One region of the Pseudoduganella sp. R-34 genome, then DNA from elsewhere that is predicted to be linked to it. Evidence: riboswitches for the same ligand, from Rfam matches in the RefSeq annotation. Region 1 holds a riboswitch; the other holds the start of a gene.
What was found. A riboswitch is a leader RNA that binds a small molecule or an ion and turns the genes downstream of it on or off. The one in region 1 is predicted to bind thiamine pyrophosphate.
Positions count from the first base shown of each region.

Region 2: another riboswitch for thiamine pyrophosphate. It lies ahead of thiC (phosphomethylpyrimidine synthase ThiC); the one in region 1 lies ahead of ACN9MW_RS22010 (TonB-dependent siderophore receptor).

Region 1 covers NZ_CP184572.1:4,815,494-4,819,904, reverse strand. The annotation lists gene ACN9MW_RS22010 (TonB-dependent siderophore receptor) at 1-1,590, opposite strand, end outside; TPP riboswitch at 1,664-1,762, opposite strand; gene ACN9MW_RS22005 (iron-containing alcohol dehydrogenase) at 1,770-2,933, opposite strand; gene ACN9MW_RS22000 (ferritin) at 3,059-3,361, shown strand; gene ACN9MW_RS21995 (Imm26 family immunity protein) at 3,471-3,929, shown strand; gene ACN9MW_RS21990 (GFA family protein) at 3,940-4,353, shown strand; gene ACN9MW_RS21985 (VOC family protein) at 4,360-4,411, opposite strand, start outside.
Region 2 covers NZ_CP184572.1:1,467,248-1,471,658, reverse strand. The annotation lists gene ACN9MW_RS06835 (thiazole synthase) at 1-340, opposite strand, end outside; gene thiS (sulfur carrier protein ThiS) at 357-560, opposite strand; gene thiC (phosphomethylpyrimidine synthase ThiC) at 557-2,416, opposite strand; TPP riboswitch at 2,494-2,605, opposite strand; gene ACN9MW_RS06820 (hypothetical protein) at 2,663-3,280, shown strand; gene ACN9MW_RS06815 (DUF4382 domain-containing protein) at 3,449-4,411, shown strand, end outside.

The DNA of each region.
Region 1 (4,411 bases):
CAGGCCCTGATCGATCTGATACAGCGCGGTCGACAGGGAGATGCCGTTGATTTCAGCCTTCGCGCCCAGTTCCACCTGCTTGGACTTGCCCGGCGCCAGGGCGTGCGGGTAGTTGGAAGTGCCGAGTGGGGCTACGCCACCGTACTGCAGGCCTTGGGCGTAGTTCGCATAGTAGGACAGCTTGGCGGTCGGGCTGAATACCAGCGACACATTCGGCAGCCAGAAATTCTCGCGAACCGGGACCACGTCAACCTCATTGCGGCGCAGGGAAGCGTAACGCACGCCGGCATGCAGCGCCAGCTGATCGGTCAGGCCGATGACATCCTGCACAAAGGCGGAACGCTCATGATCATTGCGGCGCTCGGAAACCGGGCCAACCTGCTTGTCGGTCATTGGCACTGCAACTGGGTGATAGATATTGCTGACGCCTGCTTTCTCGTATACGTAATCGCCCCAGCTCTCGTGGTTGCTGAAGAAGGACAGGCCGGCAGTCAGTTCATGGCGAATCGAACCGGTCGCGAAGCGGCCATTCAACAGCGCCTTGGCAGACAGCGGCTTCTTCTTTTCACCAAGGCTGCGGTAATCGTAAACATCGTAGTCGCCATTGGTGCAATAGCCTGGCCACAACAACTCGTTCTCACAGCCGTATGGGAAGGCCGTGTAGTCGTCGCGCTTGAAGCGGTGCTGGTTGGCGCTCAGGGTGGCTTTCCACTCGGGCGACAGCTGGTACTGGAAGTTGACGCCGATATTGCTGGATTCAGTCTCCACCGGCTTGGCCCAAGGCTGGTCATTCAGGAACGTGTCAGCATCGACCACCGGCAGATTGGTACCGCCGATCAGTTGGAAGCCTGGCGCCGACTTCTGCGACTTCTTCTGGTAATCGGCATCGATTTGCAGCAACGCCTGAGGGCTGATGCGGAAATCGAAAGCGCCGGATACGAAGCTGCGATGGCCGTTCGCGCCCTTGATGATGGAGCGCATGCGTTCACCCGCAGCATTGAAACGGTAGCCGAAGCGGCTATCTTCGAACCGGCCGCCCAGGTCCACCGTGCCCAGCACGGAGCCACGCTCGCTCACTTTGAACTGCACGGAACGCAGGTTGTTCTCGGTTGGACGCTTGGTCACGTAGTTCACTACGCCGCCTGGCGCCGCGACGCCTTGCTGAAGGCCGGCCAGCCCGCGCAGCACTTCGATGCTTTCCTTGTTCTCCAGCGGGATCTGGGTATCGCCGGAAATCGGATGGCCATCCTTGCGGTAGGAGTTGGCGTTATTCAGCTTGAAGCCGCGAATCGAGAACTGCTCGGCATAGCCAACGGCGTTGTACGCGTCACCGATGCTGGCGTCGTACTTGACGGCGTCAGTGGTAGTGCCGATGTTCAGGTCTTGAATCTGTTCGCGAGTCAGTACGGTGACGGAAGCAGGCGTCAGCAGCAAGGGCTGGTCGCTGAAACCGGCCACGGACGCGCGTTCGGCGGCCACGCGGTTGGCGGTAATGACCACTTCGGTCATTTTCTGGTCCTGCGCATGGGCGGCAGGGGCGAAGGCGGAAGCAATGGCCAGTGCGGCCAGTGTGAGGCGAGTGCTATTCATGTTTGTGCTCAAGCTGTACGTTATGCGCCAGCGGGAGAGCACGAGGGTGAGAGCAGGCCCCGGGGCTGCGGGCCTTCAACCATCTACGCTTTCCTTCGCTGGCATTATCCAGATCAGGTTCGGAGGGTATTTCTCACCCCGCGCACATGCGCGAGGACCCCTAGCGAGGCGGTATTGTACTACAGGCTCAGTTGCAGCGCCTTGCGCACGTCGGCAGGCGTGATATCGCGGCGTTCGCCCAGGCCCGTCAGGCCGGCAGCTTCCATGGCAGCGACGGTGGCGTCGATCGCTTCCGCGCCCAGGCCGTAGCCGGACAAGCGGGTCGGCACGCCCATCTGCTCGAAGAAGGCGCGCGTGTTGCCGATGGCCGCGTCGATGCGCTCATCGTCGGTGCCCTTGCCGGCATGCAGGCCCCAGACACGTTCGGCATACTGCAGCAGCTTGCCGCGCTTGGCTTCGCGCCGAATCTGCAGGATGCCCGGCAGGACTATCGCCAGCGTCTGCGCATGGTCGAGGCCAAACAGCGCGGTCAGTTCGTGGCCGATGCTGTGGGTCGCCCAGTCCTGCGGTACGCCGACGCCGATCAGGCCATTCAGCGCCATGGTGGCGGTCCACATGATGTTGGCGCGTACTTCCACGTCGTCCGGGCGCGCCAGCACTTGCGGGCCCAGTTCCAGCAGCGTTTGCAGCAAGCCTTCGGCAAAGCGGTCCTGTACCGGCGCATTGGCCGGGTAGGTCAGGTATTGTTCGGTGGTGTGGACGAAGGCATCGACCACACCGTTGCCGACCTGGCGCAGCGGCAGGGTCAGGGTCTTGGCCGGGTCCAGCACCGAGAAGCGCGGATAAACATGCGGGCTCATGAAGGCGCGCTTTTCCTTTGTCTCGGCGCGGCTGATCACGCTGGCGCTATTCATTTCCGAGCCGGTAGCCGGCAGGGTCAGTACGGCGCCAAAGGGCAGGGCAGCCTTGATCACTTTGCCGCCGATTTTCAGGATGTCCCAGGCATCGCCGTCATATGCCGCCGCCGCGGCAACAAATTTTGTGCCGTCGACAACAGAACCGCCGCCTACAGCCAGCAGGAAATCGATGTTTTCGCGGTGGATCAGCTCGACTGCTTCCATCAAGGTTTCATAGCGCGGATTTGGCTCGATGCCGGAGAACTCGAGCACGGTGTGATCTGCCAGGGCCGCGCGCACTTCGTCGTACGTGCCGTTCGACTTGATGCTGCCGCCACCGTAGAGCATCAATACGCGTGCATTGGAAGGAATATGTTTTGCCAAGGAGGCAATTTGACCCACGCCGAAGATGACACGGGTTGGATTGTGGAATTCAAAGTTTTGCATAGTGCCGGGCATTATCGCGCAAATCTCGCCCATCCGTGCGACACCCCGCAGGACGCCTTGCTACACTTGAGAAATCCGCGCCGCAGGCTGACAATGCGTGTACCCGCATGCCTAAGGAGAGTGAGATGACACAGGAACACGTGGTCGAGCCGCGCGACTATTTGAATGCCCAGGTGCTGGACATGCACCGGGCGCTAACGTCGTTGAGTGAGAAGATCGAGATGCTGGACTTGCAAAACCAGCGCATCGAAACGTGCACCGACCCCGAGCTGAAGCTGGTCATGGCCAGCCACCGCGATTCCACGCGCAAGCAGATCGCAATGCTGCTGGAATGGGTGCGCCGGCGCGACCCGAAAATGGACAAGGAAATGAAGGAAGCGCTGTTCAAGGCGGGACCGATCGCCGCGCAGTACCACTATGGTGATTAAAGTCGGGGTCAGGTCTGGCAATCGGACACGGGCTCGACCGTAGGCGACGCCTACGGTCGAGCCCGTGTCCGATTGCCAGACCTGACCCCGACTTCGAGAAAGGAAGTCGATGAAGTTGCAGCCGTACCGGGAGGGCAGCTGGTTTGCCATCCCGCTTAGAAATGGCGGCTATGCCACCGGACTGGTGGCCCGCCTGTCACCGCAAGGAAAGGTCATGCTGGCCTACCTGTTCGGGCCGACCCACTGGACGCTGCCGACCCTGGCGGACGTGCAGCAGCTGAAGGCGAACGATGCGCTGAAGGTGATCCGTACCGGCGACATCGCGTTGGCCAACGGGCGCTGGCCGGTGATCGGCAATACCATCGGTTTCCAGCGCATCGACTGGCCGGTGCCGATGTTCATCCGCCGCGCCGATGCCTTGAAGCGCGCCTGGCAGGCAACGTACGGCGACGATCCGGCCAAGCCGGAGCGCGAAGTGTCCGTGCCATACGACACGGAGGGGTTGGAGAGCGATTCGCTGTTTGGCTACGGCTCGGCGGAACTGCTCATGACCAAATTGCTGGAGTAGGGAGATCCCTATGTACACGGGCGGCTGTTTTTGCGGCGCAGTGCAGTATGAGGCAGACGCGCCGGTGTTGAATTGCACCTGGTGCCATTGTTCGATGTGCCGCCGCCTGTTCGGCGCGCCAAGCGTGGCCTGGTTCAGCGTACCGCGCACACAGTTTCGCTATGTGCGCGGCAAGCCCGCCATCTACCATTCCAGCCCCGGCGTGACGCGCGAATTCTGCGGCGTCTGCGGCACCCACCTCACCTTTGCCGATGACAGCACGCCCGGCGAACTGGACATCACCACCGCCAGCCTGGACGATCCCGAAGCACTGCCGCCGCAGGACCACACCTTTGCCGATAGCCGCCTGCACTGGGAGCCGATCTGCGACGACCTGCCGCGCTACCGCCGCACGCGCCGCGATGGCGCTCTTGAACGCGCCTAGTCGCTGTCAGGCTTCCGGCGCCACCCACACCAGGTTCCACAGGTGGCCGTCAATGTCC
Region 2 (4,411 bases), 3.3 Mb from region 1:
GGAACAGGGTCTTCTCGTCGCCCAGCACTTCCAGCTTGACCAGCTTGTGGCCGTTCAGCAGCTCGCGCGCCATCTGCAGCGTGTACACGGCGTCCTGCGCCGTGTAGCAGCCGGCCGTATTCGGCAGGATGGTGAATTCGTGCGGCGGCACATGGTCCAGCAGGCTGGGCGCTTGCGGGTCCTGGCCGATGTTGACGCGGCGGATCGCCACCGTAATGATTTCCGCGCCCGCCGCCAGCGTGGCTTCGCGGGTCTGCGGCAGGTCCTTGTACTTGCCGCTGCCGACCAGCAGGCGCGAGTTGTATTCCTTGCCTGCGATAACCAATGGTTTGTCTTGCATTTGCAGTCTCCCCTTTTTAGCCCCCGCCGATGGCGCGGACGATGTCTACTTTATCGTTGTGGTTGAGCGCGACCTGCGGCCAGCGCTGGCGCGGGACTACCTGGCGGTTGACCGCCAGCGCCAGCGCCTGGCCGGTCAGCTCGAGCGAATCGATCAGCTGGTCCAGCGTCTGCTGCGGCGGCACCGCATGCGCGGCGCCATTCAGTTCAATCTCGATCATGCTTGCTCGCGGTAGATGTTCGCGCCGCCCTTGACGAACTCGATCGATTTTTCCTGCATGCCCTTGGCAGCGAAGTCGCGCACTTCCTGCGTGATCTTCATCGAGCAGAAATGCGGGCCGCACATGGAGCAGAAGTGCGCCACCTTGGCCGAATCCTTCGGCAGGGTCTCGTCGTGGAATTCGCGCGCGCGGTCCGGGTCCAGGCCCAGGTTGAACTGGTCTTCCCAGCGGAATTCAAAGCGCGCCAGCGACAGCGCGTTGTCGCGGATCTGCGCGCCCGGATGGCCCTTCGCCAGGTCCGCCGCGTGAGCCGCGATCTTGTAGGTGATGATGCCTTCCTTGACGTCGGCCTTGTTCGGCAGGCCCAGGTGCTCCTTCGGCGTCACGTAGCACAGCATGGCGGTGCCGTACCAGCCGATCTGCGCGGCGCCGATGCCGGAGGTGATGTGGTCGTAGCCCGGCGCGATATCGGTGGTCAACGGGCCCAGGGTGTAGAACGGCGCCTCGCTGCACTGTTCCAGCTGCAGGTCCATGTTCTCCTTGATGAGCTGCATCGGCACGTGGCCAGGGCCTTCGATCATCACCTGCACGTCGTGCTTCCAGGCGATTTGCGTCAGTTCGCCCAGGGTTTTCAGCTCGCCCAGCTGCGCCGCATCGTTGGCATCCCACACCGAGCCGGGACGCAAGCCGTCGCCCAGCGAGAAGCTCACGTCGTAGGCCTTCATGATTTCGCAGATCTCTTCGAAGTGCGTGTACAGGAAGTTTTCCTGATGGTGCGCCAGGCACCACTTGGCCATGATCGAACCGCCGCGCGACACGATGCCGGTCATGCGGTTGGCCGTCAGCGGCACGTAGCGCAGCAGCACGCCGGCGTGGATGGTGAAGTAGTCGACGCCCTGCTCCGCCTGTTCGATCAGGGTGTCGCGGAAGATTTCCCAGGTCAGGTCTTCGGCCTTGCCGTTCACCTTTTCCAGCGCCTGGTAGATTGGCACGGTGCCGATCGGCACCGGCGAGTTGCGCACGATCCACTCGCGCGTTTCGTGGATATGCTTGCCGGTGGACAGGTCCATCACGGTGTCGCCGCCCCAGCGGATGGCCCAGGTCATCTTCTCCACTTCCTCCCCGATCGAGGAGGTGACGGCGGAGTTGCCGATATTGGCGTTGATCTTGACCAGGAAATTGCGGCCAATGATCATCGGCTCCAGTTCCGGGTGGTTGATGTTGGCTGGGATGATGGCGCGGCCGCGGGCAATTTCCTGGCGCACGAATTCCGGCGTGATCTCCTCAGGGATGGCGGCGCCGAACGATTCGCCACGGTGCTGGCGGCCCAGCAGGTCGGCCATGCGCTGGCCCTTCTCGCCCTGGGCACGCAGGCCGGCCAGGTATTCCTTGCGGCGCAGGTTTTCGCGGATCGCCACGTATTCCATTTCCGGCGTGACGATGCCCTGGCGCGCGTAGTGCATCTGCGTTACGTTGCGGCCGGCCTGGGCGCGGCGCGGCTGGCGGTGCAGCTCGAAGCGCAGCGCGTCGAGCTTTTGGTCGGCCAGGCGCAGGCGGCCGTAATCGGAAGTCGGGCCGGCCAGCAATTCGGTGTCGTCGCGCTCGGCGATCCAGGCGGCGCGCGGCGTGCCCAAACCCTTGCGAATGTCGATGGTGGCGTCCGGATCGCTGTACGGGCCGGAGCAATCGTACACGGTGACCGGTGCGTTGTCGCCGGACAGGCTGATTTCGCGCATCGGCACGCGCAGGTCCGGGCGGCTACCGGTAACATAGATCTTGCGGGAATTCGGCAGCGGGGTAACGGCTGCGGAGTCGACCTCGGCCTGGGCGGCGAGGAAGGTTGGATTGGCGTTCATTTTGGCTCCTTTGTTGGCGCAGGAGCCAGCAAAGGAGGTTAGGTTGCGCTTGCGGTTGCGCCGTGTAGGCGCAGCCGCTGCGTATCCTGAAGCTTCCCTTCGCTGGCATTATCCAGATCAGGTTCGGAGGGTATTTCTCACCCGCGCACCCGGTATCGAACCGCGCGCACAGGACCCCTAGCGTGTGCCACCTTTCGGCAGCGAGCGGATTATATCTATAATCGGTGCGCATTAAAAGGAGACCGGATGCGATATGTAGTATTCCTGGCAGCGATGGCTGCGCAGGCCGCCATGGCGGCGCCAGGCGCCGATGCGCGCGCCCCAACGCTGGCCGAGCAGCGCTCGTTCGAACAGTTCATGCAGCGCACCGCGCCGGGCGCGCCCGTTCCGCCGCTGCGCATTGAGCGCGGACACGATGGAAGAAAATGGATTGCCAGCGCTAGCAGCGACGCGCCGCCGGTGCGCCTGGTGCTGCCGCTGTGCCGCGTCACGCGCACCCGCTACGCACAGCAGGCCGACGACAGCTGGAGCGCCGACAGCAGCCAGCATGTCTGGATTCACCACACCACCAGCTGCGGCACGCCGCCGGCCACGATGGTCGAACTGCGCGCGCCACTGCCCGAGATCGACATGCTGCGCCTGATCCAGGCCCAGGGCGAACTGCTGCAGCGCGCTCGCCTGCTCATGGCCGGCAACACCAGTTGCGCACCAACGCGCTCGCGCAATTTCCAGTTGCGCGCACTGGGCCGCAGTCCCGATGGCATGTTCCTGCTTGCTTACGAAAGCGATATCGGCAGCAAGGTAGACGTGACGGTGCGGCCGTCGCGCGCGGAGCTCACCGCGTGGAATGTCAACTGCCCATAGGAGTGCGGGATGGCTGTGTTGCCATGCGCCAACACAAGGCGGAACCGCTCAGTTACTTGCCATCTGCAAGTGTAACAATTCGTTACTATGTGCGTAATCGCACATAGCGTTTTTCCTCTCGGTTCCGATAATGGAAGAGCACCAATAACTACTTCGAGAGGCAACACCATGAACTCCAAAGTCTCCCTGCTTCCACTCGCACTGACATCCCTCTTGCTCTCGGCCTGCGGCGGCGGTGGCGGCGGCGACGCCCCGCCGGTCCAGACCATGGGCACCCTGGGCGTGTCGATTACCGACGCACCGGCCTGCGGCTTCGATGCCGTCAACGTGACGGTCAACAAAGTACGCGTCAACACAAGCGCGACCGCCAGCGACACCGACAGCGGCTGGACCGACATCACCCTGTCGCCCGGCAAGAAAATCAACCTGCTGAACCTGACCAACGGCACCCTGGATGCACTGGGCCAGACCTCGTTGGCAGCAGGCCGCTACAACCAGGTGCGCCTGGTACTGGACCCGAACACCGGCAACGCGACTGCCAACTCCGTGGTCCTCAGCGGCACCACCACCGAGATCTCGCTCGACACCCCGAGCGCGGTCCAGTCCGGCATCAAGATGAATGCCGACTTCACCGTGGAAGCGGGCCAGCGCTACGACCTGGTGATGGATTTCGACGCCTGCAAATCCATCGTCACCAAGGGCAATGGCAAGTACGCGCTGAAACCGGTCGTTAAAGTGATCCCGACTGCACTGAACGGCATCAGCGGCTTCGTTGCCACGTCGACGCTGTCCGACGGCGTCACCGTCAGCGCCCAGCAAAACGGCGCCGTGGTGGCGGCGACGGTGCCAAGCGCCACCGGTGAATTCGTGCTGCCACGCCTGCCTCTCGGTAACTACGACGTGGTGATCACCTCCAACACCCACGCGGCCTACGTGGTGGGCGGCGTGCCAGTGACCTCCACCACCGGCATGGTCCCGATCAGCACCACCGGCGCGCCCTTCACCCTGGCCAACACCAGCCTGATGGGCTCGATCAGCGGCACCGCGACGCTGACCCCGGCCAGCGCCACGGAATCGGCCCTGGTCTCGGCCAAGCAAGCCATTACCGGCGGCCCGACCGTCACCCTGCGT